One region of the Burkholderia sp. EMB26 genome, then DNA from elsewhere that is predicted to be linked to it. Evidence: predicted binding sites of a transcription regulator. Region 1 holds the regulator's gene; each other region holds the start of a gene.
What was found. Region 1 encodes HrcA, which represses chaperone genes, less so after heat shock. Its sites were predicted from a motif close to TTAGCACTCNNNNNNNNNGAGTGCTAA; they were not measured.
Positions count from the first base shown of each region.

Region 2: rpoH (RNA polymerase sigma factor RpoH) is a predicted target of HrcA. The motif match lies at 2,776-2,802, and genes of this name have one in related genera.
Region 3: KU887_RS28220 (co-chaperone GroES) is a predicted target of HrcA. The motif match lies at 1,554-1,580, and genes of this name have one in related genera.

Region 1 covers NZ_CP078070.1:767,238-775,223, forward strand. Annotated here, with positions in the region: gene glnE (bifunctional [glutamate--ammonia ligase]-adenylyl-L-tyrosine phosphorylase/[glutamate--ammonia-ligase] adenylyltransferase) at 1-977, shown strand, start outside; gene recN (DNA repair protein RecN) at 1,076-2,725, opposite strand; gene KU887_RS03675 (NAD kinase) at 2,745-3,647, opposite strand; gene hrcA (heat-inducible transcriptional repressor HrcA) at 3,779-4,801, shown strand; gene hemH (ferrochelatase) at 4,957-6,021, shown strand; gene KU887_RS03690 (RNA-binding S4 domain-containing protein) at 6,024-6,431, shown strand; gene KU887_RS03695 (hypothetical protein) at 6,403-6,564, opposite strand; gene grpE (nucleotide exchange factor GrpE) at 6,917-7,462, shown strand; gene KU887_RS03705 (thioredoxin family protein) at 7,473-7,916, shown strand.
Region 2 covers NZ_CP078070.1:3,170,967-3,178,952, forward strand. Annotated here, with positions in the region: gene leuA (2-isopropylmalate synthase) at 1-1,361, shown strand, start outside; gene KU887_RS14960 (nuclear transport factor 2 family protein) at 1,506-1,889, opposite strand; gene pagL (lipid A 3-O-deacylase PagL) at 1,935-2,504, opposite strand; gene rpoH (RNA polymerase sigma factor RpoH) at 2,864-3,799, shown strand; gene cydP (cytochrome oxidase putative small subunit CydP) at 4,160-4,432, shown strand; gene KU887_RS14980 (cytochrome ubiquinol oxidase subunit I) at 4,422-6,002, shown strand; gene cydB (cytochrome d ubiquinol oxidase subunit II) at 6,034-7,170, shown strand; gene cydX (cytochrome bd-I oxidase subunit CydX) at 7,233-7,355, shown strand; gene KU887_RS14995 (family 20 glycosylhydrolase) at 7,926-7,986, shown strand, end outside.
Region 3 covers NZ_CP078071.1:2,553,533-2,561,518, reverse strand. Annotated here, with positions in the region: gene KU887_RS28225 (lipase family protein) at 187-1,470, shown strand; gene KU887_RS28220 (co-chaperone GroES) at 1,613-1,903, shown strand; gene groL (chaperonin GroEL) at 1,916-3,556, shown strand; gene KU887_RS28210 (LysE family translocator) at 3,735-4,349, shown strand; gene KU887_RS28205 (hypothetical protein) at 4,386-5,678, shown strand; gene KU887_RS28200 (hypothetical protein) at 6,090-6,311, shown strand; gene KU887_RS28195 (PTS sugar transporter subunit IIA) at 6,444-6,965, shown strand; gene KU887_RS28190 (acetylglutamate kinase) at 7,014-7,898, shown strand; gene KU887_RS28185 (family 2A encapsulin nanocompartment cargo protein cysteine desulfurase) at 7,974-7,986, opposite strand, start outside.

The DNA of each region.
Region 1 (7,986 bases):
ACCTGCTGCGCCACGCGCAGCACGCCGAGGTGTTCCGGATTCTCCTGATCGATCTGGCCGGCCAACTGTCGGTCGAGCATGTGAGCGACCGGCTGTCCGAGCTGGCCGACGCGGTGCTCGACGTGACGATCGAAGTCGTCTGGTCGCAGCTCGCGAAGCGCCATCGCGACGTGCCCAAGTTCGCGGTGATCGCGTACGGCAAGCTGGGCGGCAAGGAGCTCGGCTACGCGTCGGATCTCGACCTGATCTTCCTGTACGACGATCCGGACGAACGCGCGGCGGACGTCTACACCACCTTTACGCGGCGCCTGATCACCTGGCTCACGACGGCGACCGGCGCGGGCGCACTGTTCGACATCGACCTGCGGCTGCGGCCGAACGGCGAGGCCGGGCTGCTCGTCACCGATCTCGACGCGTTTCGCCGCTATCAGCTGCGCGAGGGCGATGCGGCGAATACCGCGTGGGTGTGGGAGCACCAGGCGCTGACGCGCGCCCGCTACAGCGCGGGCGACGCGCAGATCGGCGCGGATTTCGAGGCGATCCGCCAGCAGGTGCTGACGACGCCGCGCGACGGCGGCGTGCTCGCGAAGGAGATCGTCGACATGCGCGGCAAGGTATTTGCCGGCCACCCGAACCAGACCGAGCTGTTCGACCTGAAGCACGATCGCGGCGGGATGGTCGACATCGAGTTCATCGTCCAGTACTGGGTGCTGCTGCATGCGTCGAGCGACGCCGAGCTGATCCGCAACACCGGCAACATCGCGCTGCTGCGCGAGGTCGCGCGCTTCGGGCTGATGGGCGAGGACGAGGCCGAGCGCGTCGGCGCGGCGTACCGCAAGTACCGGAAGCTGCAGCACAAGCTGCGGCTCGACGGGATGGAGAAGGCGCGCGTCGACCCGGCGGTGGTGGCCGACGAGCGGGCGGCCGTGACGGCGTTGTGGACACGCGTATTCGGTGCGGTTGAAACGGCCGTTTGAAGAAAGCAGGGCGGGGCGCGGCATCGATCCGCGTACCGCCCTGAATCGAAGGGGCGAGCCCGTTCGGCTTGCGCGGGACGGGCCGCTCCCGCCTCGCATCAGGCCGCCAGCATTTCCTTCGCGTGCTTGCGTGTGGTGGCCGTGATTTCGAGCCCGCCGAGCATCCGCGCGACTTCCTCGATCCGGTTCGCGCGGTCGAGTGCAACAACGGTCGATACCGTGCCGCCGCGCTCGTCGGCGCCCTTCGCCACCTGGAAATGATGGTCGCCGCGCGCGGCGACCTGCGGCAGGTGCGTCACGCACAACACCTGGCGGTCGCGCCCGAGCTGGTGCAGCAGGCGGCCGACCACTTCGGCGACGCCGCCGCCGATCCCCGTGTCGACTTCGTCGAAGATCAGCGTCGGCGTCGGGCTCGCCGCGCTGGCGATCACCGCGAGCGCGAGGCTGATCCGCGCGAGCTCGCCGCCCGACGCGACCTTCGCGAGCGGCCGCAGCGGCACGCCGGGGTGCCCGGCCACCCGGAATTCGACCTGTTCGAGCCCGTGCGGGCCGCCGTCGGCGAGCGGCACGAGCGCGACCTCGAAGCTTCCGCCCGCCATCGACAATTCCTGCATGCCGGCCGTGACGGCCGTGCCGAGCGCCTTCGCGGCCTGCGCGCGCGCTTTCGACAGGCGTTTGGCGTCGGCGAGATAGGCTTCCCGCGCCTTCGCCTGCGCGGCCTCGAGCGCGCCGAGATCGGCGGCCGCGTCGAGCGCGGCGAGCTGCGCGCGGCGCGCCGCATGCTCTTCGTGCAGCGTATCGGGCGGCAGCCGGAACTTGCGGGCGGTCGAGTGCAGCGCGTCGAGCCGCGCTTCGACCTGCGCGAGCCGCTCCGGGTCGAGATCGACGCGCTGCGCGTAGTGCGACAGCGAATAGACGGCTTCCTGCAACTGGATCTCGGCCGGCTCCAGCGACGCCAGCGCATCGCCGAGCGCGGTGTCGTAGTCGGCCAGGCTGCGCAGCTTCGACACGATCGCGCCGAGCTGCGCGAGCATCGCGTCGTCTGACTCGGACAGCGCGTTGAGCGCGCCGCGCACGCCTTCGATCAGGTTCGCCGAATGCGACAGGCGCTTGTGTTCGTTGCTGACTTCATCCCATTCGCCGGCTTGCGGCGCGAGCTTGTCGAGCTCGGCGAGCTGCCACGCGAGCTTTTCGCGTTCGAGCTGCAATTCGCGCTCGTGCGCCTTCGCGGCATCGATCGCCTGCGTCGCGTCGCGCCACACGCGCCATGCGCGCGCGACGTTCGCGGCATCGGCGACGAGCCCCGCGTGCGTGTCGAACAGCTCGCGCTGCGCGTCGGGCCGCATCAGCAGCTGGTGTGCGTGCTGGCCGTGGATGTCGACGAGCATCTCGCCGAGCTCGCGCAGTTGCGCGAGCGTCGCGCTGGTGCCGTTGATGAACGCGCGCGACCGGCCGTTCGCGTCGATCACGCGGCGCAGCATCACGGTGTCCTCGGCGTCGAACGCGTGTTCGTCGAGCCAGCGCGCGACGCGGTCGTGCGGCGTGAATTCGGCCGTGATGTCGGCGCGGCCGCAGCCGGTGCGCACGACGCTCGCGTCGGCGCGTTCGCCGAGCGCGAGGGCGAGAGCGTCGATCAGGATCGATTTGCCGGCGCCGGTTTCGCCGGAAAAGACGGAAAAGCCGCTGTCGAATTCGAGATCGAGCGCGGCGACGATGACGAAGTCGCGGATCGAGAGGTGGCGGAGCATGGTGTCGGGAGCAGCGGCGTCAGGACGCCTTGTCGTCTTCGTTCGATGCGTGTTCGTTCCAGTGCAGCTTCTTGCGCAGCGTCGTGTAGTAGCTGTAGCCGATCGGGTGCAGGAACGGCACCGTGTGCTTCGAGCGGCGCACCTCGATCGTATCGTTCAGTTCGAGCGACGTGAACGACTGCATGTCGAAGTTCACGTTGACGTCGCGGCCGCCGACGATCTGGATCGCGATCTTCGAATCGTCGGGCAGCACGATCGGCCGGTTCGACAGCGCGTGCGGCGCGATCGGCACGAGCACGATGCCCGCCAGCTGCGGATGGAGGATCGGGCCAGCCGACGACAGCGCATACGCGGTCGAGCCAGTGGGCGTCGCGACGATCAGCCCGTCCGAGCGCTGGTTGTACATGTAGCGGCCGTCGACCGACGCGCGCAGTTCGACCATCCCGGAGAAGCCGCTGCGGTTCACGACGACGTCGTTGAAGGCGAGCGCGTGGTAGATCGGTTCGCCGTCGCGCACGATCCGCGCCTCGAGCAGCGAGCGCTCCTCGCGCTCGAACTTGCCGGCCAGCATCACGGGGACGAGCGCCTGCATGTCGGATGCCGCGATGTCGGTGATGAAGCCGAGCCGCCCGTGGTTGATCCCGATCAGCGGTGTCCGGTACGGCGCGAGCTGGCGGCCGATGCCGAGCATCGTGCCGTCGCCGCCGAGCACGATCGCCACGTCCGCTCGCGCCCCGATTTCGGCCGGGGTGAGCGCCGGGTAGCCGGCGATGCCGATTTCCCGCGCGGTATCGCCTTCGAAGACAACCTCGAAGCCGAGCGTGGCGATGCTGTCCGCCAGCGTGGCGAGCGGCTCGGCGATGCCGGGCGTGTTGCTCCGGCCGACGAGCGCGACAGTATTGAACTGATTACCGGTTTTCATGCCGGCATTACACCATAGCTCGTTGACGAAAAGAACCGGCTGTGCGCCGACGGGGCCGGATCGGGCCGGCCCGCGCAACGGTGGCGGACGGTACTCGCCGCGGTCGCGCGGTTGCGCTAAAATTTTCCACCATGCTAGATCCTCGCGCACGAACCCTCCTGAAAACCCTGATCGAACGGTATATCGCCGACGGTCAGCCAGTCGGATCGCGCACGTTGTCCCGTTACTCCGGGCTCGAGCTGAGCCCGGCGACGATCCGCAACGTGATGTCCGACCTGGAGGAGCTCGGCCTCGTGTCGAGCCCGCACACGTCGGCCGGCCGCATTCCGACGCCGCGCGGCTACCGGCTGTTCGTCGATACGATGCTGACGGTCGAGGCGCCGATCGACGCCGAGGCCGTCGCGCGCCAGGTGCAGAACACGCTGCAGGCCGGCGAGCCGCAGCAGCGGGTGGTCGCGGCCGCCGCGAGCGTGCTGTCGAACCTGTCGCAGTTCGCGGGCGTCGTGCTGACGCCGCGCCGCAGCCACGTGTTCAAGCAGATCGAGTTCATGCGCCTGTCCGACAAGCGCATCCTGCTGATCATCGTCACGCCCGAGGGCGACGTGCAGAACCGCATGCTCGCGACGCCGCGCGACTATTCGCCGTCGCAGCTGACCGAGGCGTCCAACTACATCAATGCGCATTTCGCCGGCCTGTCGTTCGACGAGGTGCGCCGCCGCCTGCGCGACGAGATCGACCAGTTGCGCGGCGACATGACGACGCTGATGCACGCGGCCGTGACGGCCAGCACCGAGGTGCCCGACACCGAGGACACCGTGCTGATTTCCGGCGAGCGCAACCTGCTCGAAGTGGCGGACCTTTCGTCCGACATGGCGCGGCTGCGCAAGCTGTTCGACGTATTCGACCAAAAGACGGGCCTCCTGCAACTGCTCGACGTATCGAGCCACGCCCAGGGCGTGCAGATCTTCATCGGCGGCGAATCGACGCTCGTGCCGATCGAGGAAATGAGCGTCGTGACCGCACCATACGAGGTGAACGGCAAGATCGTCGGCACGCTCGGCGTGATCGGCCCGACCCGCATGGCGTACAACCGCGTGATACCGATCGTCGACATCACCGCGCGCCTGCTGTCGCTCACGCTGAGCCAGCAATAACCCGCGATCGCCGGCGATTGCAGGCAATCACCGGCCCGATCCCGCCCCGCTATCGTGCCGCGGCGCCGCTCGCGGCGACAGTCGGCCGAACGGCACGGGGCGGCCCGCTATAATTGAGGGCCGTCCGGTCCCGTGCCCCGAGCACGTTCTTGCCCATGCGTTTCGATCTTGAGCCGCCTTCGAGCGTCGCGGCCGCCCACCGCATCGGTGTGTTGCTGATCAATCTCGGCACGCCCGACGCGCCCACGCCGCGCGCGGTGCGGCGCTATCTGGCCGAATTCCTGTCGGATCCGCGGGTCGTCGAAATCCCGCAGGCCGTCTGGCAGGTGCTGCTGCGCACGCTGATCCTGCCGCTGCGCGGCCGCGCGTCCGCGAAGAAGTACGCGGCCGTCTGGATGCCCGAGGGTTCGCCGCTGCGCGTGTACACCGAACGCCAGACCGACAGCGTGCGGCATCTGCTCACGTCGAACGGCTATCACGTGACGGTCGACTACGCGATGCGCTACGGCAGCCCGAACATTTCGCACGCGCTTGCCCAGTTCAAGCGCGCGGGCGTCGAGCGCGTGCTGTTGATGCCGATGTATCCGCAATACTCGGCGTCGACCACGGCCACCGCATTCGATGCCGCGTTCGACGCGCTCGCGCGCATGCGCAATCAGCCGGAAGTGCGCACGGTGCGGCACTATGCCGACCATCCGGCCTATATCCACGCGCTGGCCGAGCAGGTGCGCCAGTACTGGGCGCAGCACGGCCGACCCGATTTCGCGGCCGGTGACAAGCTGGTGCTGAGCTTCCACGGCGTGCCGAAGCGCACGCTCGACCTCGGCGATCCGTATCACGACCAGTGCCAGCAGACGGGCGCGTTGCTGATGGCCGCGCTCGGGCTGTCGACCACCGAGTGCCGCGTCACGTTCCAGTCGCGCTTCGGCAAGGCCGAATGGCTGCAGCCGTACACCGCGCCGACGCTGCGCGAATTCGGCGAGGCCGGCGTGCGGCGGGCCGACGTGTTCTGTCCCGGCTTCACGGCCGATTGCCTGGAGACGATCGAGGAAATCGGCATGGAAGTGCGCGACGAGTTCCTTGCGGGCGGCGGCAAGACCTTCCACCGCATTCCGTGCCTGAACGGCGCGTCCGCATGGGTCGGCGCGCTCGGCGAAATCGTCGCGGAGAATCTGCAGGGCTGGCCCGTCAAGGCTGCGCAGCCCGAACCGGTCAACTGATCATGAACTACAAGATTTCCACCGAGCCGGGCGCGAAGCTGCGCATCGACAAATGGCTGTGGGCGGCCCGGTTCTTCAAGACGCGCTCGCTCGCGACCGACGCGGTCGACAAGGGCCACGTGAAGATCGGCGGCGCGGCGGTCAAGCCGGCGAAGGACGTGCGGGTGGGCGACGAGGTCGAGATTGCGATCGACGGCATCGTCTGGCACATTGCCGTGCTGGGCGTATGCGACGTGCGCGGGCCCGCGAGCGTCGCGCAGACGCTCTACGAGGAAACGGAAGCGGGGCGGGCCGCGCGGCTCGCCGAACTGGAGCGGCGCCGCACGTATCGCGAGCCGGCGGCCGAACTGCACGGCCGGCCGACGAAGCGCGACCGGCGCATCATCGACAGATTTTCTGGTGGGAGCTGAACATCTGGTCGAACGTCGCCCGCGCGCTTCCGTACTCGGTCGTGCGGTCGGTGACGGCTCCCGACAGGCAGATGGTGGTGGTGCCGGCAATGAGTACCAGCGCGACCACCGATATCGCAAAGGTCAGTTTCACGGTACTCCCCTCGAGAACAAGGGTGAAAACGGCGCCAGGTGGATGTCAGGCGGCGGTCAGCTCAGGGTAAACACGCTTTCCGACGCTTGAATGGAGTGTAGTGCAGCCGGCCTGTGCGGAGCTAGTCCTTGCCGGGTAAGCGTTGTTACAGGCCGTTTCGCCCGATCCGGCGGACTATGCGACGCCTGCACCGGAAAATGCGCGGTTGTTTCGCGGCATTGGCGAATGCCGGCGAATGACCCTCTTGAAATCGCAGTTTTCGCCCTTATTTGCACCAGTAATGTGCGGTGCCGCCGGGTATACGTCCGGCGGTTGCCGATTTGGCTTCAACCTCTAATCGACTTTCAGCGACATGGAAAACACGCAAGAGAACCCGGCTACCCCATCGGCCGAAGACATCGGCAGCGAGAAGCAGGCGGCGCAAGGCGCCGCACCCGCCGCCGAAGCCGCCGACGCGGCGCTCGCGGAGGCTCAAGCCAAGGTCGCCGAGCTCCAGGAAAGCTTCCTGCGGGCGAAGGCCGAGACCGAGAACGTGCGCCGCCGCGCGCAGGACGACGTGTCGAAGGCGCACAAGTTCGCGATCGAGAGCTTCGCGGAGCACCTGCTGCCCGTGCTGGACAGCCTGGAAGCAGCCGTCAACGATACCTCCGGCGACATCGCGAAGGTGCGCGAAGGCGTCGAGCTGACGCTGCGCCAGTTGACGAGCGCGCTCGAGAAGGGCCGCGTCGTCGCGATCAACCCGGTCGGCGAGAAGTTCGATCCGCACCAGCACCAGGCCATTTCGATGGTGCCGGCCGAGCAGGAGCCGAACACCGTCGTCACCGTGCTGCAAAAGGGTTACATGATCGCCGACCGCGTGCTGCGCCCGGCGCTCGTCACCGTCGCGCAGTCGAAGTAAGGCAGCGGAAATGGTGCCCGCCGGCGTCGATCCGGCCGCGTTCGACGCGTTCGACATGCACGCGCTCGACGCCGGCACGTTCGACGCGGCCGTTGGCGGCGCGGGCGATGCGCTGGCCGTGGTGTTCTTCTGGGGCGTCGACTGCTTCAACTGCGAGATCGCGAAGAAGGCGATGCTCGCCCAGCCCGACGCGATCCGTGCGCTCGGCCTGAAGTGGTTCCATTGCAACGTGTACGAACATCGCGAGCTGGGGCGCCGCTTCGGGCTGCACGGCGTGCCGACGTGGTTCTTCTTCCACCGCGGCAAGCGGCTCGGCCGCGCGACGGGCTGGCATGGCCTCGCGCAGTTCCAGGCAGCCGTCGCGGCGGCACGCGCGAAGATCGCCGCGGCGGCCGGTGCGCCGGCCGGCGACGGCACCGATGGCCCACACGATCCGCTATCCGGCGGCGATTGAAAAAATTTAATATCCGCATCGCTCGTCCGGTCTTGAAAACGGATCGGACGGACGCATTTCGGGAACAGAG
Region 2 (7,986 bases), 1.2 Mb from region 1:
ACGTGACGATCGAGGTGCTCGTGCAGTCGCGCGAAGACCTGATCGCCCGTACGTTCGATGCGCTCGAAGGCGTGCCGCGCGCGATCGTGCACCTGTACAACGCGGTCTGCCCGTCGTTCCGCCGCATCGTGTTCGGCATGTCGAAGAACGACGTGAAGGCGCTCGCGATCGACGGCACGCGCATCATCAAGGCACACGCGGCCGCGCGCCCGGAGACGCACTGGACCTTCCAGTACTCGCCGGAAACCTTCAGCATGACCGAGCTGACGTTCGCGCGCGAGATCTGCGACGCGGTCGCGCAGACGTGGCGCCCGACCCGCGACCACAAGATGATCGTCAACCTGCCGGCCACCGTCGAGGCCGCAACCCCGAACGTGTTCGCCGACCAGATCGAATGGATGGACCGCAACCTCGCGTATCGCGACAGCATCGTGCTGTCCGTGCATCCGCACAACGATCGCGGCACCGCGGTCGCGGCGGCCGAACTCGCGCTGCTCGCGGGCGCCGACCGCATCGAAGGCTGCCTGTTCGGCAACGGCGAGCGCACCGGCAACGTCGATCTCGTCACGCTCGCGCTGAACCTCTACACGCAAGGCATCGACCCGGGCCTCGACTTCTCCGACATCGACGCCGTGCGCCGCGTCGTCGAACGCTGCAACCAGATTCCCGTGCATCCGCGCCATCCGTACGCGGGCGACCTCGTGTTCACCGCGTTTTCCGGCTCGCACCAGGACGCGATCCGCAAGGGCTTCGCGCAGCAGCGCCCCGATGCGATCTGGGAAGTGCCGTACCTGCCGATCGACCCGGCGGATCTCGGCCGCAGCTACGACGCGGTGATCCGCGTGAACAGCCAATCCGGCAAGGGCGGCGCGACCTTCCTGCTCGAACGCGGGATGGGCTTCACGCCGACGCGCCGCGTCCAGATCGAGTTCAGCCATGCGGTGCAGACGCTCGCCGACGCATCGGGCGAGGAAGTGACGGGCGACACGATCTGCGCGCTGTTCGCGCGCGAATTCTTCGAGACGGACGGCCCGGCCGCGCGCCACGGCATCGGCGCGCGCTGGCAAAACCGCGAGATCGCGCTGGCGCCCGCCGCCGACGCGACGCCCGACGACGCCGTGCGACGTTTCGCCGCGGCATTCGCGAGCGCCGCCGGCGCCACGATCGACATCGCGTCGTGCGAATCCACGCGCACGGCGGACGGCCGGGTCGCGGTATCGGTCGGCTGCCGGGTCGGCGACGCGCCGCTGCGGCACGGTGTCGGCGTGCACGCCGATGCGGCGAGTGCGGCGCTCGATGCGGTCGTCAGCGCGATCAACCGCTCGGCATGGCACTGCGCGGATCGCCGCGCGGCGGCCTGAACGCGGGGCTTCGATGCAGGGTTGAAACGTCAGCGAGCGGGGCGTGACCGCCCGTGCGCCGCGCGATCCGCGCCGCACGCGGCAACAAAAAGCGGCTCAGAAGGCCGCTTCGGTCGGGGCATGAAAAAGGCGCGTTACCCGCGCTCACGCCTCGGTCGCGCACCGCGTCGCCTGCCACGCGAACAGGCTCCAGCGACCGTGGTCGTGCGTGTGGACGGACGTATAGGCAATCGGGAACACGAGGCCGCCGTTGTTGGTTTCCATCTCGATCAACGCGCGCCCCGTGACGACGCAGGTCTCGTCGCCGACCGGCAGCACGTCCTGCGACTGGATTTCGATCTGGCGATAGCGGCGGCGGCCGGCGACGATGGCGTCGATGAACTGCTGCTTGGTTTCGCGTTTGCCGTTGGTATGGACGAAAAACACCTTGTCCGACAACAGCGCGTCGAGCGCCTCGCCGTCGCCGTCCACCATCGCCCGGAACCGGTCGCGCTCGAGCGCGCGGATCGCATCGACCACCTTCGCCATCGCCTGACTCCTCGGCAACGCGCCCGCCTTGCACGGGCGTACGGATCAGAAGTTGTACTGCAGGTAGAACTGGTGGAAATTTATACCAGGATTCGGCTCTTTGATACCCGCGTTAGACACATGTTCAAAACGGTAGCCGACCTGATACTGTTGCCGTTGGCCGAACTGCACGCCCACGCCGCCCGTCGGCGCGAACTGGAACGCGGTCGACAGCGAGAAATTGTCCGAGATCGTCGGGTGCGTCAGGAGCCGGACGCCGCCGCCCGCCTCGATGAACGGGCGAATCTGCCCGCTGCTCTTGATGAAGCGGAACATCGGCGTCACGCCGAACTCGCCGATGCTGCTGTGGACGTTGCCGCCCGTGTGCCAGTAGCCGGCGTGCCCTTCGACGACGAACGCGAAGTGCCAGCCGCCGATTTCCCACCAGTTCCAGCCCGGATCCCACACCACGCCGATATCGGCCTTGTCGACCCCGTGACGATCCGAAAACCCGCCGCCCGCCTGGATCCCCCAGCGATCCGCGAAAGCCGCACCCGATCCGCCCAGAAGAGACGCTGCCAGCATCGCATGCAGCACCAGCCGGCTGCGGGGCCGGCGATTCTTCTTATTGTTCATCTGACACTCCAACTTTGTGGGTTGAATGGAGCCTGCCGCAACGGCCGGGCCCGAGCGAACTGAATGGTATGGTAAAGGACTTTTCGGATCGGCATCACGAAACGAAATGGCTTCCTTCCAAAACGACAAAAATCGAAATCGTCTACTGATTCCCATCAGAAACAACGGCTTACGGAACTTCGTGGCGCCACCCTGGTCGCAGAATAGACTATCGGCTCGACTGGTTCGATAGAAAAATGGGAACTCCGATGCCCCCGCCCGCTCTAAGGAATTAGCACTCACCTTGCGGGAGTGCTAAGATGATCCACGGAATCTCATTCGAGACCGGGGGTTTGTCCCTGATTCCAAAGGAGTTTTTAGTGAGCAACGCCCTGACCCTCCCGAACACCCTGAGCCCGACGCCGGCCAAGGCCGAATCGGCAGGCTCGCTGGCGCTCGCAGCCCAATCGATGTTGCCCGGCCAGCTCGGCAACATCGACGCGTACATCCAGGCCGTCAACCGCATCCCGCTGCTGACCGCCGAGGAGGAACGCCGCTACGCAACCGAATTCCGCGACGACAACAACCTCGACGCGGCGCGCCGCCTCGTGCTGTCGCACCTGCGTCTCGTCGTGTCGATCGCGCGCAACTATCTCGGCTACGGCCTGCCGCACGGCGACCTGATCCAGGAAGGCAACATCGGCCTGATGAAAGCCGTGAAGCGATTCGACCCGGCGCAAAACGTGCGCCTGGTGTCGTATGCGATTCACTGGATCAAGGCCGAGATCCACGAGTACATCCTGCGCAACTGGCGCATGGTGAAGGTCGCGACGACGAAGGCGCAGCGCAAGCTGTTCTTCAACCTGCGCAGCCACAAGAAGAGCATGCAGGCGATGACGCCCGAGGAAATCGACGGCCTCGCGCAGGAGCTCAACGTCAAGCGCGAGGAAGTCACCGAGATGGAAACGCGCCTGTCGGGCGGCGACATCGCGCTCGAAGGCCAGGTGGAAGACGGCGAGGAGTCGTACGCGCCGATCGCCTACCTGGCCGACTCGCACAACGAGCCGACCGCCGTGCTCGCCGCGCGTCAGCGCGACATGCTGCAGACGGACGGCATCGCGCAGGCGCTCGACGCGCTCGATGCACGCAGCCGCCGCATCATCGAGGCGCGCTGGCTGCACGTCGACGACGACGGCTCGGGCGGCTCGACGCTGCACGATCTCGCCGCCGAGTTCGGCGTGTCGGCGGAACGCATCCGCCAGATCGAAGCGAGCGCGATGAAAAAGATGCGCACGGCGCTCGCCGAATACGCGTAAATCGCGGCAATTTAGAGCGCTTCGTCGAAAACCGCTGCCTGACCGGCAGCGGTTTTTTTTCGTCCGTTTTTCCGCTGCTTTTCACCCGCTTTTCAACGCGTTTCACACGCCGTTTCTACGCCGATTAATTGACCTGATTCATCGGATATTGCGTCATTTGCACCGCCCTTCCGCATAACCTTGATCCACCTCAATTTTTACCCCACGCTTCGCGACGGTCTGCCGCAGCGCAGCACTCGGCAGCGGAAAGCCGTCCTTTTAAAATTGGCATGTCAGGCGCAAAAGGATTAAAACAGCTTCACGGCCGTCACCAATCCGACGTAAAGTCGCCCCCAATCCGATCTCAATCGATTCAGGATAATCGCCTTGATCTCGATCAATAAAGAGCCTTCGCGGCCGGCCGGCACGATCGGCTGGCGCGCGCGCATCGCCGCGTGGGCACGCGGCCCCACCCTCGCCCGCGACATCGCGCTGGTGCTGATCGTCAAGCTGATCCTCCTGACGTCGCTCAAATACGCATTCTTCAATCATCCGCAGGCCGAGCACATGTCGTTGCCGCCTGCCGCCGTGGCCGAGAAGCTGCTCTCGGTGCCGGCGCCTGCATCTACCGAGGGAGACCACCATGATAAGTAGCGAAGTCGTCGATCTGTCACGTCTGCAGTTCGGCATCACGGCGCTCTACCACTTCCTGTTCGTGCCGCTGACGCTCGGCCTGTCCTGGCTGCTCGTCATCATGGAAGCCGTCTACGTGATGACCGGCAAACAGGTCTACAAGGACATGACCCAGTTCTGGGGCAAGCTGTTCGGGATCAACTTCGCGATGGGCGTGACGACCGGCATCACGCTCGAATTCCAGTTCGGCACGAACTGGTCGTACTACTCGCACTACGTCGGCGACATCTTCGGCGTGCCGCTCGCGGTCGAAGGCTTGATGGCGTTCTTCCTCGAATCCACGTTCGTCGGCCTGTTCTTCTTCGGCTGGAACCGCCTGTCGAAGGTCAAGCACCTGGTCGTCACGTTCCTCGTCGCGCTGGGCTCGAACCTGTCCGCGCTGTGGATCCTCGTCGCGAACGGCTGGATGAACAACCCGGTCGGCGCCGAGTTCAACTACCAGACGATGCGCATGGAGCTGACGAGCCTGTTCGACGTGCTGTTCAACCCGGTCGCGCAGGTGAAGTTCGTGCACACCGTGTCGGCCGGTTACGTGACGGCCGCGATGTTCGTGCTCGGCATTTCGTCGTGGTACCTGCTGAAAAAGCGCGACGTCGACTTCGCGCTGCGCTCGTTCGCGGTCGCGGCCGGCTTCGGCCTCGCGGCCACGCTGTGCGTGATCGTGCTCGGCGACGAATCGGGCTACACGACCGGAGAAGTGCAGAAGATGAAGCTCGCCGCGATCGAATCGGAATGGGAAACCCAGCCGGCGCCGGCATCGTTCACGCTGATCGGCATCCCGAACCAGAAGGAAGAACGTACCGACTACGCGATCAAGATCCCGTACGCGCTCGGCCTGATCGCGACGCGCTCGATCGACGAGCCGGTGATCGGCCTGCGCGAGCTCGCGAAGCACAGCGAGGAACACATCCAGAGCGGGATGGTCGCGTACGGCGCCTTGCAGAAGATCAAGGAAGGCGACACGAGCGACGCGACCCGCGCGCTGTTCGACCAGCACAAGCAGTATCTCGGCTACGGACTGATGCTCAAGCAGTTCACGCCGAACGTGGTCGATGCGACGCCCGAGCAGATCAAGGCCGCGGCGAAGAAGACGATCCCGCCGGTCGCGCCCGTATTCTTCTCGTTCCGGATCATGGTGTTCCTCGGCTTCCTGTTCCTCGCGACCTTCGTCGCCGCGTTCTGGTTCTGCGCGCGCCGGCAGCTGCTGCAGGACAACCGCCGCTGGTTCCTGCGCTATGCGGTGTGGGCGATCCCGCTGCCGTGGCTCGCCGCGGAATTCGGCTGGGTCGTCGCCGAGCTCGGCCGCCAGCCGTGGACGATCGCGGGCATCCTGCCGACGCATCTGTCCGCGTCCAGCCTGACGTCGACGGACCTGTACCTGAGCCTCGCCGGTTTCATCGCGTTCTACACGGTACTGTTCATCATCGAGATCAAGCTGATGTTCAAGTACGCGCGCCTCGGCCCGTCGTCGCTGCATACCGGCCGCTATCACCACGAACTCGCCGCCGCCGGCGAGCGGGCCGCGGTCTGAGCACGCCCTCGCAACCGAACAAGGAATCGCTATGGACTATGCAACTCTCAAGCTGATCTGGTGGCTGCTCGTCGGCGTGCTGCTGATCGGCTTCGCCGTCACCGACGGCTTCGACATGGGCGCGACCGCGCTGCTGCCGTTTCTCGGCAAGACCGACGAGGAGCGCCGCATCATCGTCAACACGGTCGGCGCGACGTGGGAAGGCAACCAGGTGTGGCTGATCACGGCCGGCGGTGCGATGTTCGCCGCGTGGCCGCTCGTCTACGCAGCGTCGTTCTCGGGCTTCTACTTCGCGATGCTGCTCGTGCTGTTCGCGCTGTTCTTCCGGCCGGTGGGCTTCGACTACCGCAGCAAGCGGCCCGACCCGCGCTGGCGCGCGGGCTGGGACTGGGGCCTGTTCGTCGGCGGCTTCGTGCCGGCGCTGGTGTTCGGCGTCGCGTTCGGCAACCTGCTGCAGGGCGTGCCGTTCAAGTTCGACAGCGACCTGCGCGTGACCTACTACGGCGGCTTCTGGGCGCTGCTGAACCCGTTCGCGCTGCTGTGCGGGCTCGTCAGCCTCACGATGCTCGTCGCGCACGGCGCCGCGTTCATCAAGATGAAGACCGACGGCGTGATCGCGCGCCGTGCGTCGATCGCGCTGCGCGTCGCGTCGTTCCTCGCGGTCGTGCTGTTCGTGCTGGCCGGCGTGCTCGTCGCTTCGTATATCGGCGGCTTCCACATCACCCACGCCGCGCCGACCGACACCGTCGCGAACCCGCTGCTCAAGGACGTCGCCGCCGGTTCGGGCCTCTGGCTCGCGAACTACGGCGAGTATCCGTGGATGATCGCGGCGCCCGTCGTCGGGATCGCGGGCGGCGTGCTCGCGCTGCTGCTCGCCGGCTCGAAGCAGGAGAAGACGGCGTTCTTCTGCACGGGCCTGATGATCGTCGGCGTGATCCTGACCGCCGGCTTCTCGATGTTCCCGTTCATCATGCCGTCGTCGCTCGACCCGCGCAGCAGCCTGACCGTGTGGGATTCGACGTCGAGCCACATGACGCTGCAGGTGATGCTGTTCGCGGTGATCGTGTTCCTGCCGATCATCCTGCTCTACACGAGCTGGGTGTATCGCGTGATGCGCGGCAAGGTCACGCACCAGACGCTCGAAGAGAACAAGCACTCGATGTATTGACGCACTGAACCGGGCCGGAGCGCGCAGGCGCCCTCGCCCACCGTTTCGCAAGGAGTCGGATCATGTGGTATTTCAGCTGGATTCTCGGTATCGGCGTCGCGCTGTCGTTCGGCATCGTCAACGCGATGTGGCTCGAAGCGCGGCAGAAGCCGCAGGAAGCGCCGGTGCGTGCGCGCCGCGACTGACGCAGTGACGCACCGCGCGCGATACGCGCGGCCGCCGTCCGACAACGGAAAGAACCTCGCTTCGCGCGAGGTTTTTTTTCGTCACGGCCGCGCCGGCGAGACGTCGCACGGCGATGCCAATTTAGCGCCAGATTGATACCACTTGAATACCAATAAAAGGTTTCATAAGATCGTTGGACACGGCCGCTGACAGGCCGATTCCTTCTGGGTGGGGGAGACATGCGAATCCCGTGTGTGGCGTGCGCGTGCGCGCCGTGTCGATGTCCGCGTGCCACGGCGCGTGCCGTCGTCGCGCTCGTGCGCGGCCAACCGTGCGCCGTCGATTGCGGCCGTCTCGCCGCTGCAGCGAACGCCGCGAGCCGCCGATGATTCCGCGCACGCCGCCGCGCCGCGCCGACCGGCACGCATGCCCGCCTCCCGTTCCGTAACGCACGCGCCCGCGTGCCGAATGCGCGCGGCGCAGCCGCATCGCTCCGCGTGCTGGTATCTCCCGCAGCTCCACTGAAAGACCCGATCGCAGCGACGTCGCGTCACGGCGCCGCTACGCCCCCTTTTTCTCAGGAGTTCGAATTGAAGCGTACCTTGCCCTCCCTCATTGCCGGCCTGCTGATCGCCGTGCTGTCGCCGGCGG
Region 3 (7,986 bases), on a different replicon from region 1:
CGTGCCGGCCGGGATTGCTGCGCGACACGCAGCCCGGTGCATGCGTGCGATACGGGCGGCATCGACCGATCGTCCGTCGTGCCGCGCGTTGCGTACGCAACGACCCTTCTGGTTCGAAACTTGCATCGCACTCGGCCCGCGCCCGCATTGCCCGGCGCATCCGATCTCATCGACCTCCATCCGACCATGACGCTTCTTTCCCTGCGCGGCGTCGCCGCGCGCACGCTGCTCGTATCGGCGCTCGCCGCTTCTTCCGTCGTTTCGCTCGCGGCTTCGCCCGGCCGCGTCCCGGCTCCCGACCCGTTGCAGGGCGACGGCCGCGTATCCGCGTTCTACACGTGGGACCGCGACATTCCGGCCAGGCCCGGTGTGCTGCTGCGCACCGAGCCGCTGCCCGCGACGGTCGGGCTCGCGAGCGCCGCGCGACAATTGCGCATCCTGTACGCGTCGACCGACGGCGTCGGCGGCCATGCGCCGATCGCCGTGTCGGGCGCGCTGTTCGTGCCGCGCGGCACGCCGCCGGCCGGCGGCTGGCCGATCGTCGCGTGGGCGCACGGCACGTTCGGGATGGCCGACATCTGCGCGCCGTCGTGGTTCGGCCGCTCGTATCGCGACGTGCGCTACCTGAACGCCTGGCTTCAGCAAGGGTTCGCGGTGGTCGCCACCGACTATCAGGGGCTCGGCACACCGGGCCCGAATCCGCAGCTCAACAACCGTTCGAACAGCTACACACTGCTCGACAGCGTGCGCGCGGTGCTCGGCGGCGTGCCGGGCCTCGCGAACGAGGTCGTGCTGGTCGGCCAGTCGCAAGGCGGCTCGGCCGTGATCGCGGCAGCCGGCTACGCGCCGGCCTATGCGCCCGAACTGGCGATCCGAGCGACCGTCGCGACCGGCACGATCTACAACGCGTCGCACGCCACGCTCGCGGCGCTGCCGAAGTTCGAGACGGCGTACCGGCGCGATCCCGACCGCGTCGATCCGACGCTCGCGTACCAGTTCTACTCGGTGCTGTCCGCGCAGCAGATCGATCCGTCGCTGCGGGCCGACGAGGTACTGACCGACACCGCGCTGCCGATTCTCGACCAGGCGCGCATCGGTTGCCTCGCATCGCTCGAGGACGATGCGGCGCTCGCGCACCTCACGCACGCGAACACCGTGAAGCCGGGCGGCGATGCGCGGCTGAAGGCGTGGTGGGACGACTACCTGAAATACCCGACGCTGAAGATCGCGACGCCCGTCTTCATCGGCGCGGGCGCGGACGACGGGCTGGCGCCGCTCGAACTCGCGCTCGCCAGGGACGCGTGCGCGGCGGGCACGACGGTCGAGGCGCACCTGTATGCGGGCCGCGAGCACAACGGCACCGTGAACGCGTCGCTCGCCGATTCGATTCCGTTCGTGAAACGCGTGCTGGCCGGCGAGACGATCCGCCCGGTCTGCTCGCCTGCCGCGCAGCCGGCCGTGTCGCAATAGCCGGCTCGCGGCGCTTTGCACGACGGCGCGAATGCTTGTGCAAATCCGTTATTGGATCGCGCCGCCGCCCATTTTTATACTCGTCAGCACTCTCTGCCAAAGAGTGCCAGCCAACTTCGACAGAACCGTACAGGACGAAAAAATGAGCCTACGCCCCTTGCACGATCGCGTGATCGTGAAGCGACTCGATCAGGAAACCACCACCGCGTCGGGCATCGTGATCCCCGACAGCGCCGCCGAAAAACCCGACCAGGGCGAAGTGATCGCCGTGGGCCCCGGCCGCAAGGACACGGACGGCCAGCGCATCGTGCCCGACCTGCAGGTCGGCGAGCGCGTGCTGTTCGGCAAGTACGCGGGGCAAGCCGTCAAGGTGGACGGCAACGAGTTTCTCGTGCTGCGCGAAGAAGACATCGTCGCGGTCGTCAATCAATAACGGAGCGCAATCATGGCAGCCAAGGAAATCATTTTCAGCGACATCGCACGGTCGAAGCTGACCGAAGGCGTGAACATCCTCGCGAACGCGGTGAAGGTCACGCTCGGGCCGAAAGGCCGCAACGTCGTGCTCGAACGCAGCTTCGGCGCACCCGTCGTCACGAAGGACGGCGTGTCGGTCGCGAAGGAAATCGAGCTCGCGGACAAGCTGCAGAACATCGGCGCGCAGCTCGTGAAGGAAGTCGCGTCGCGCACCAGCGACGCGGCCGGCGACGGCACGACCACGGCCACCGTGCTCGCGCAGGCGATCGTCCGCGAAGGCCAGAAATACGTGGCGGCCGGGCTCAATCCGCTCGATCTGAAGCGCGGCATCGACAAGGCCGTTGCGTCGGCCGTCGACGAATTGAAGAAGATCAGCAAGCCGACCACCACGAGCAAGGAAATCGCGCAGGTCGCGACGATCTCCGCGAACGGCGAGGAATCGATCGGCCAGCGCATCGCGGAAGCAATCGACCGGGTCGGCAAGGAAGGCGTGATCACCGTCGAGGACGGCAAGTCGCTCGCGGACGAGCTCGACGTCGTCGAAGGGCTGCAGTTCGATCGCGGCTACCTGTCGCCGTATTTCATCAACAATCCGGACAAGCAGATCGCCGAGATCGAAAGCCCGTACATCCTGCTGCACGACAAGAAGATCTCGAACATCCGCGACCTGCTGCCGGTGCTCGAACAGGTCGCCAAGTCGGGCCGGCCGCTGCTGATCATCGCGGAAGACGTCGAAGGCGAAGCGCTCGCGACGCTGGTCGTCAACAACATCCGCGGCATCCTGAAGACGGTCGCGGTCAAGGCGCCGGGCTTCGGCGATCGCCGCAAGGCGCTGCTCGAGGACATCGCGATCCTCACCGGCGGCCAGGTGATCGCCGAGGAAACGGGCCTGACGCTCGAGAAGGCCACGCTCGCCGAACTGGGGCAGGCGAAGCGCATCGAGGTCGGCAAGGAAAACACCACGGTGATCGACGGCGCGGGCGATGCGAAGAACATCGAGGCGCGCGTGAAGCAGATCCGCGTGCAGATCGACGAAGCGACGTCCGACTACGACCGCGAGAAGCTGCAGGAACGCGTCGCGAAGCTCGCGGGCGGCGTGGCGGTGATCAAGGTCGGCGGTGCGACCGAAATCGAGGTGAAGGAGAAGAAGGATCGCGTCGACGACGCGCTGCACGCCACGCGCGCGGCCGTCGAGGAAGGCGTCGTGCCGGGCGGCGGCGTCGCGCTGATCCGCGTGCGGCAGGCGATCCGCGAACTGAAAGGCGCGAACGCCGACCAGGACGCGGGCATCAAGATCGTGCTGCGCGCGCTGGAGGAACCGCTGCGCCAGATCGTCACGAATGCGGGCGAGGAAGCGAGCGTCGTCGTCGCGAAGGTCGCGGAAGGCACCGGCAACTTCGGGTACAACGCGCAGACGGGCGAGTACGGCGACCTCGTCGAATCGGGCGTGCTCGATCCGACCAAGGTCACGCGCACCGCGCTGCAGAACGCGGCGTCGGTGGCCGGGCTGCTGCTGACGACCGATGCGACCGTGTTCGAAGCGCCGAAGGATGCGGCGCCCGCTGCCGCGCCGGGCGGCCCGGGCGCGGGCGGGCCGGGGTTCGATTTCTGACGACGCAGCGTGCGCGCCGGTTCGCCGGCGTGCGCGCGGCCGGGCAGGACCCTGCAACGCGTGGCGACGAAAGTCGTCACGCGTTGTGCGCTTTGGCGCACCGCAATACGATTGCCGGCGGGCCGATTGCCGCGCTCGGGTAAGATGAAGACCCGTCCCGTCACGCCACCGCCACGCCATGTCGCCCATCGCCAACATCCTGCTGCCGCTCGCCGGCGTCCTGCTGCTGAGCGTCGCCAGTCCCGGCCCGAATTTCGTGATCGTCACGTCCACCGCCGTCGTGTCGCGCCGCGCGGGCATGATGACGGGGCTCGGCCTCGCCGCCGCGTCGGGTACTTGGGCCGCGATCGCGATCGCCGGCCTGAGCCTGCTCGTGACCCACGTCGCCTGGGTACACACCGCGCTGCGGCTGGCGGGCGCCGCCTACCTGATCTGGCTCGGCCTGAAAATGATCGTGACCGCGCGCAAGCCGTTGCCCGTTTCCGCACCGGCCGCGACGTCCGACTGGCGCGCGGCGAGAAAAGGCTACGTCGTCAGCATGACGAACCCGAAGTCCGTCGCGTTCTACGGCAGTATCTTCGCGCTGATGGTGCCGGCCCATGCGCCGGCGTGGCTCGATCTGTCGGTCGTCGTGCTGTCGGTCGCGATCTCGGCTGCGTGGTATTGCACGATGGCGCTGCTCGCGTCGCATCCGTCGGTGCGCCGGCTGCTGATCCGGCGCAAGGCCGTGCTCGATACGGCCGCCGGGCTGTTGCTGATGGGCGTGGGTGGGCGGATGCTGGCCGGACGTTGATCCGCGGCGCCCCGATCGCTTCCGTCGCTCATCATCATGCCGACCGCACACACCCTTCTGGACGACTACGAACGCCTCGGCTGGACCGGTAACGATCCGATGTCGCAGATGCTGGCACTGCGGCGCGACGAACCAGCGGCACTCGTCGATCTCGTGATCGCGTCGTTCGATCGCACGTTCGCGCATGCGACGTTCATCGACGCCGCGATCGACCTGATGGACGACATCGCGTTCGCGAACGTTGCAGCCGAAGCGTGGCGACGGGTCGTCGAAGGCGCATGGAACGCGCGACTCGCGAACGTGCTGTCCAGCGTCGCGCTACGATCGCCGCAGGTGTTTTCCGATCACTGGGACGTACTGCTCGACGTGGTCGTCCCCCGGCATTCGCCGCGCATGCATTGTGCGGAATACGCGTGGCGGGCACTCGACGCGGCCACGATCGACGCGTGGCGCCGGCGGCTTGCGCAAGCACCCGCCGTTGACGACGCGGCGCGCGCACGCGCTGTCGCACTGCTCCATTCACGACAACCAGCAGCCGTGCTCGATGCGGTGGCCCGGCTGTTTCCGGACGATCCGGAGCAAGCCGCGAACTGGCTCATGTCAGCGGGCTACACGCTGGAGCACGGCACGTTGCGCGCATTGCACGGCGATTCTCCGCTGCATATCGACTTCGGACGCGCGCTGCGTGCGCCGGCACTTCGCGACATGCCGAAGTGGAAACGCGAGATTCAGGCGAATCATCCGACCTGGCAAGCGGGCGAATCCCGTCGGTCGAACGCGCACTTCGGCGGCGTGTCGCCGCATCGATGCGGCCTGTGCCATCAGCCGTTGCATCGGCTGCTGACGCTGCCGCAACCGATCGAAGCGGGTATCGACAGCACGACGCCCGTGTCGTTCGCCACCTGCCTGGCGTGCCTCGGTTGGGAAAGCGACGGCCCGCTGTTCTACCGGCACGACGAGTCGGGTCATGCGGTCGCCCATCCCTCGCAGCGGCACGATGCCGCGATCGAGCCCGACTATCCGGCCAGCCCCTTCGTCGAATCCGACGTCGACGTTTTCGCCGCGCCCGCGCGCTGGGCCTGGCAGGAATGGGGCGAGTCGAACGGCAGGCAGAACCTCAGCCGCGTCGGCGGTCCGCCGTCGTGGGTGCAGTCCGCGTGGTATCCCGATTGCCCCGATTGCGGCCGCAAGATGCGCTTCGCCATGCAGCTCGACTCCGAGCTTCCGCAAGTCGACGGCGGCGAATGGCTGTGGGGCAGCGGCGGCGCGAACTATACGTTCTGGTGCGCGCCATGCCGGACCAGCGCGCATCTGTGGCAGTGCACGTAACGCGCGATTCACGCACCTTTACGACCTTTTTACTTGCGCCCGCGCATCCGTTCACTAAAATGGATTCGCCATCCACCACCGAGCACGCGCCATGCGCATCCGAAGTCCTCGTCCTCCGAGTTGCTTCCCCGCCTGACAGGCCGGACGCCTGCGTCTCCTTCCCGAGCCACCGTCCCGCCGACAGGCGGACGATGCGCGCCGTAGTCTTTCCCGTGCATGCTTGAACACGACGTCGATGCGGTCGTCCCGCATCGCACATCGCAATGCGTGCGACACGTTCCGCGTAACGGCACGTCATCGATCCGCCGATCCGATCCATTTATTTTGCATCACTGATTTTATTCACGGGGATTCCCGCTTCCGAAGCTGCGCACGCCCCGTCTCGATCGTCTTTCATACAGGAGCAATGGAATGATGCTGGGCTTGACGTTCTGGAAACACGTGATAGGCGCGCGAACCCCTGCTCTTTGCGAGGACCGGACGACGGCGCACGGCCGACACCGCCGGGTATCGAGAACGCTCGTGCTGGCGAGCGCCATCGTGGCGTTCGCGGCAATCGCATTCGGCGCGCCGGTCGTCGGCATTTCAGTGTTTCTGCTGACGACGCTGCCGTTCGTGCTGTCGGGAACCTGAGGGTGTCCGTATCGCGCGCAGCGGCATCGGCGCTCGATACGAGATTTTAATGCCCGGCCCCCGCGTATCTGACACCGTCTTTACGCGGGTTTGTCTAGGATTTCCCTGTCATCCCGACACGGAGAGATCCGCATGCAAACGCATCAGGCCGCCGTCGGCGGCCAATCCGGCCGCCCTCAGCAACGCGGTGGCACACCGTTCGCGACCGCGCTCGCCGACGCCTGTCCGCCGGACAATATCCTGCTCGACGTACCGGTGGAAAGCGCGATCCAGTTGTTCGATCTCGTCGCTCACCATGTCGCACGCGACAGCGGCGTATCCGCGGAACGGATCCGGGCCGAACTGATCAAACGCGAACAACTCGGCTCGACCGGCCTCGGCCAGGGCGTCGCGATTCCGCATGCGCGCGTCGACGGGATCGGCTCGGCCGTCGCGCTGTTCGTCCGCGCGCGATACCCGTTCACGTTCAACGCGCCCGACCGCAAGCCCGTGCGCGAATTCGTCGTGCTGGTTCTGCCGCACGCGGACGACCGTGCACACCTCGAACTGCTCGCCGACGCCGCGCGATGGTTCAGCGAACGCGCGATCCGGCAAGCGTCACGCGACGCACAAACGCCCGACGAGATTCGCCGACTCATGCAACGCACTGTTTGATCGAGCGTCGCGCAACGACAGGTATCCCCTTCATCCTTTCGAACGCCCATGTTCCCAGACCCTGACACTCCCACTCGACGCGTGGCCGGCTTGGCCCGCTCACTGCCGTTCATGCAGGCGCTGCACGGACAGACCGTCGTCATCGTCGACGGTGGTGCCGCCAGCGACGTCCACACGCGCTCGGCCTTCGCGCAGGCTGTCGCGCTGCTCGCGCTCACCGGCATCCATCCGATCGTGATCCAAAGCATTCCGACTGCGTCCGGCGCGCAATCGGTCCACGCGACACACGCCGCCATGGCCGGCGTCAACCATGAACTCGTGCGCCTGATCGGCAGCCACGGCGCGCGGGCAATCGGCGTCGACGGTCACGACGGCGGCCTGCTCGTCGCCCGCGCCGAATCCGGCCACGCGAACACGAGCGAGGTCGCGCGGTTCGACGTCACCGCATTGAATGCGTTTCTCGACAATGGACTGGTGCCCGTCGTGATGCCCATCGCACCAGACGACGCGGGCCGCGACTGCCTGCTGCGCCCTGAACGGCTCGGCAGCGTGCTCGCGCAACACACGTGCGCCGTCTCGTTGGTGATGATGGTCGACAAAGGGTTGCTGCGCGAACTCGGCGATCTGGCCGGGCTGTACGGCATCACGGAGCTCGAGCAATGGCTCGCCGAGCATCCGGTCGCCGATGCGGCGCCGTGCGTGCGGGACGCGCTCGATGCGCTCGCGCACGGCGTGCAGAACGTCCATCTCGCCGATATCGGGCAACCCGAATCATTGATCGACGAACTGTTGACGGACGAAGGATCGGGCGTGGTGTTCTGCCGGCGCGGCAACACCGATCTGCTGTCGGAAATCCGTCGTTACTTCGCCGATTCGGCGTGCGTGCTGCGCGACGGGTTCAGCGTCGAGCGGAAGCCGGTCGTGCGGTTTTGACCGGGCAGCACGAACACGCTTGCGGCGGCCCGCAAAGGCCGCCGCAAGCGGGCAAGCATCGACACGGCAACGACGTCAACGTCGCGCC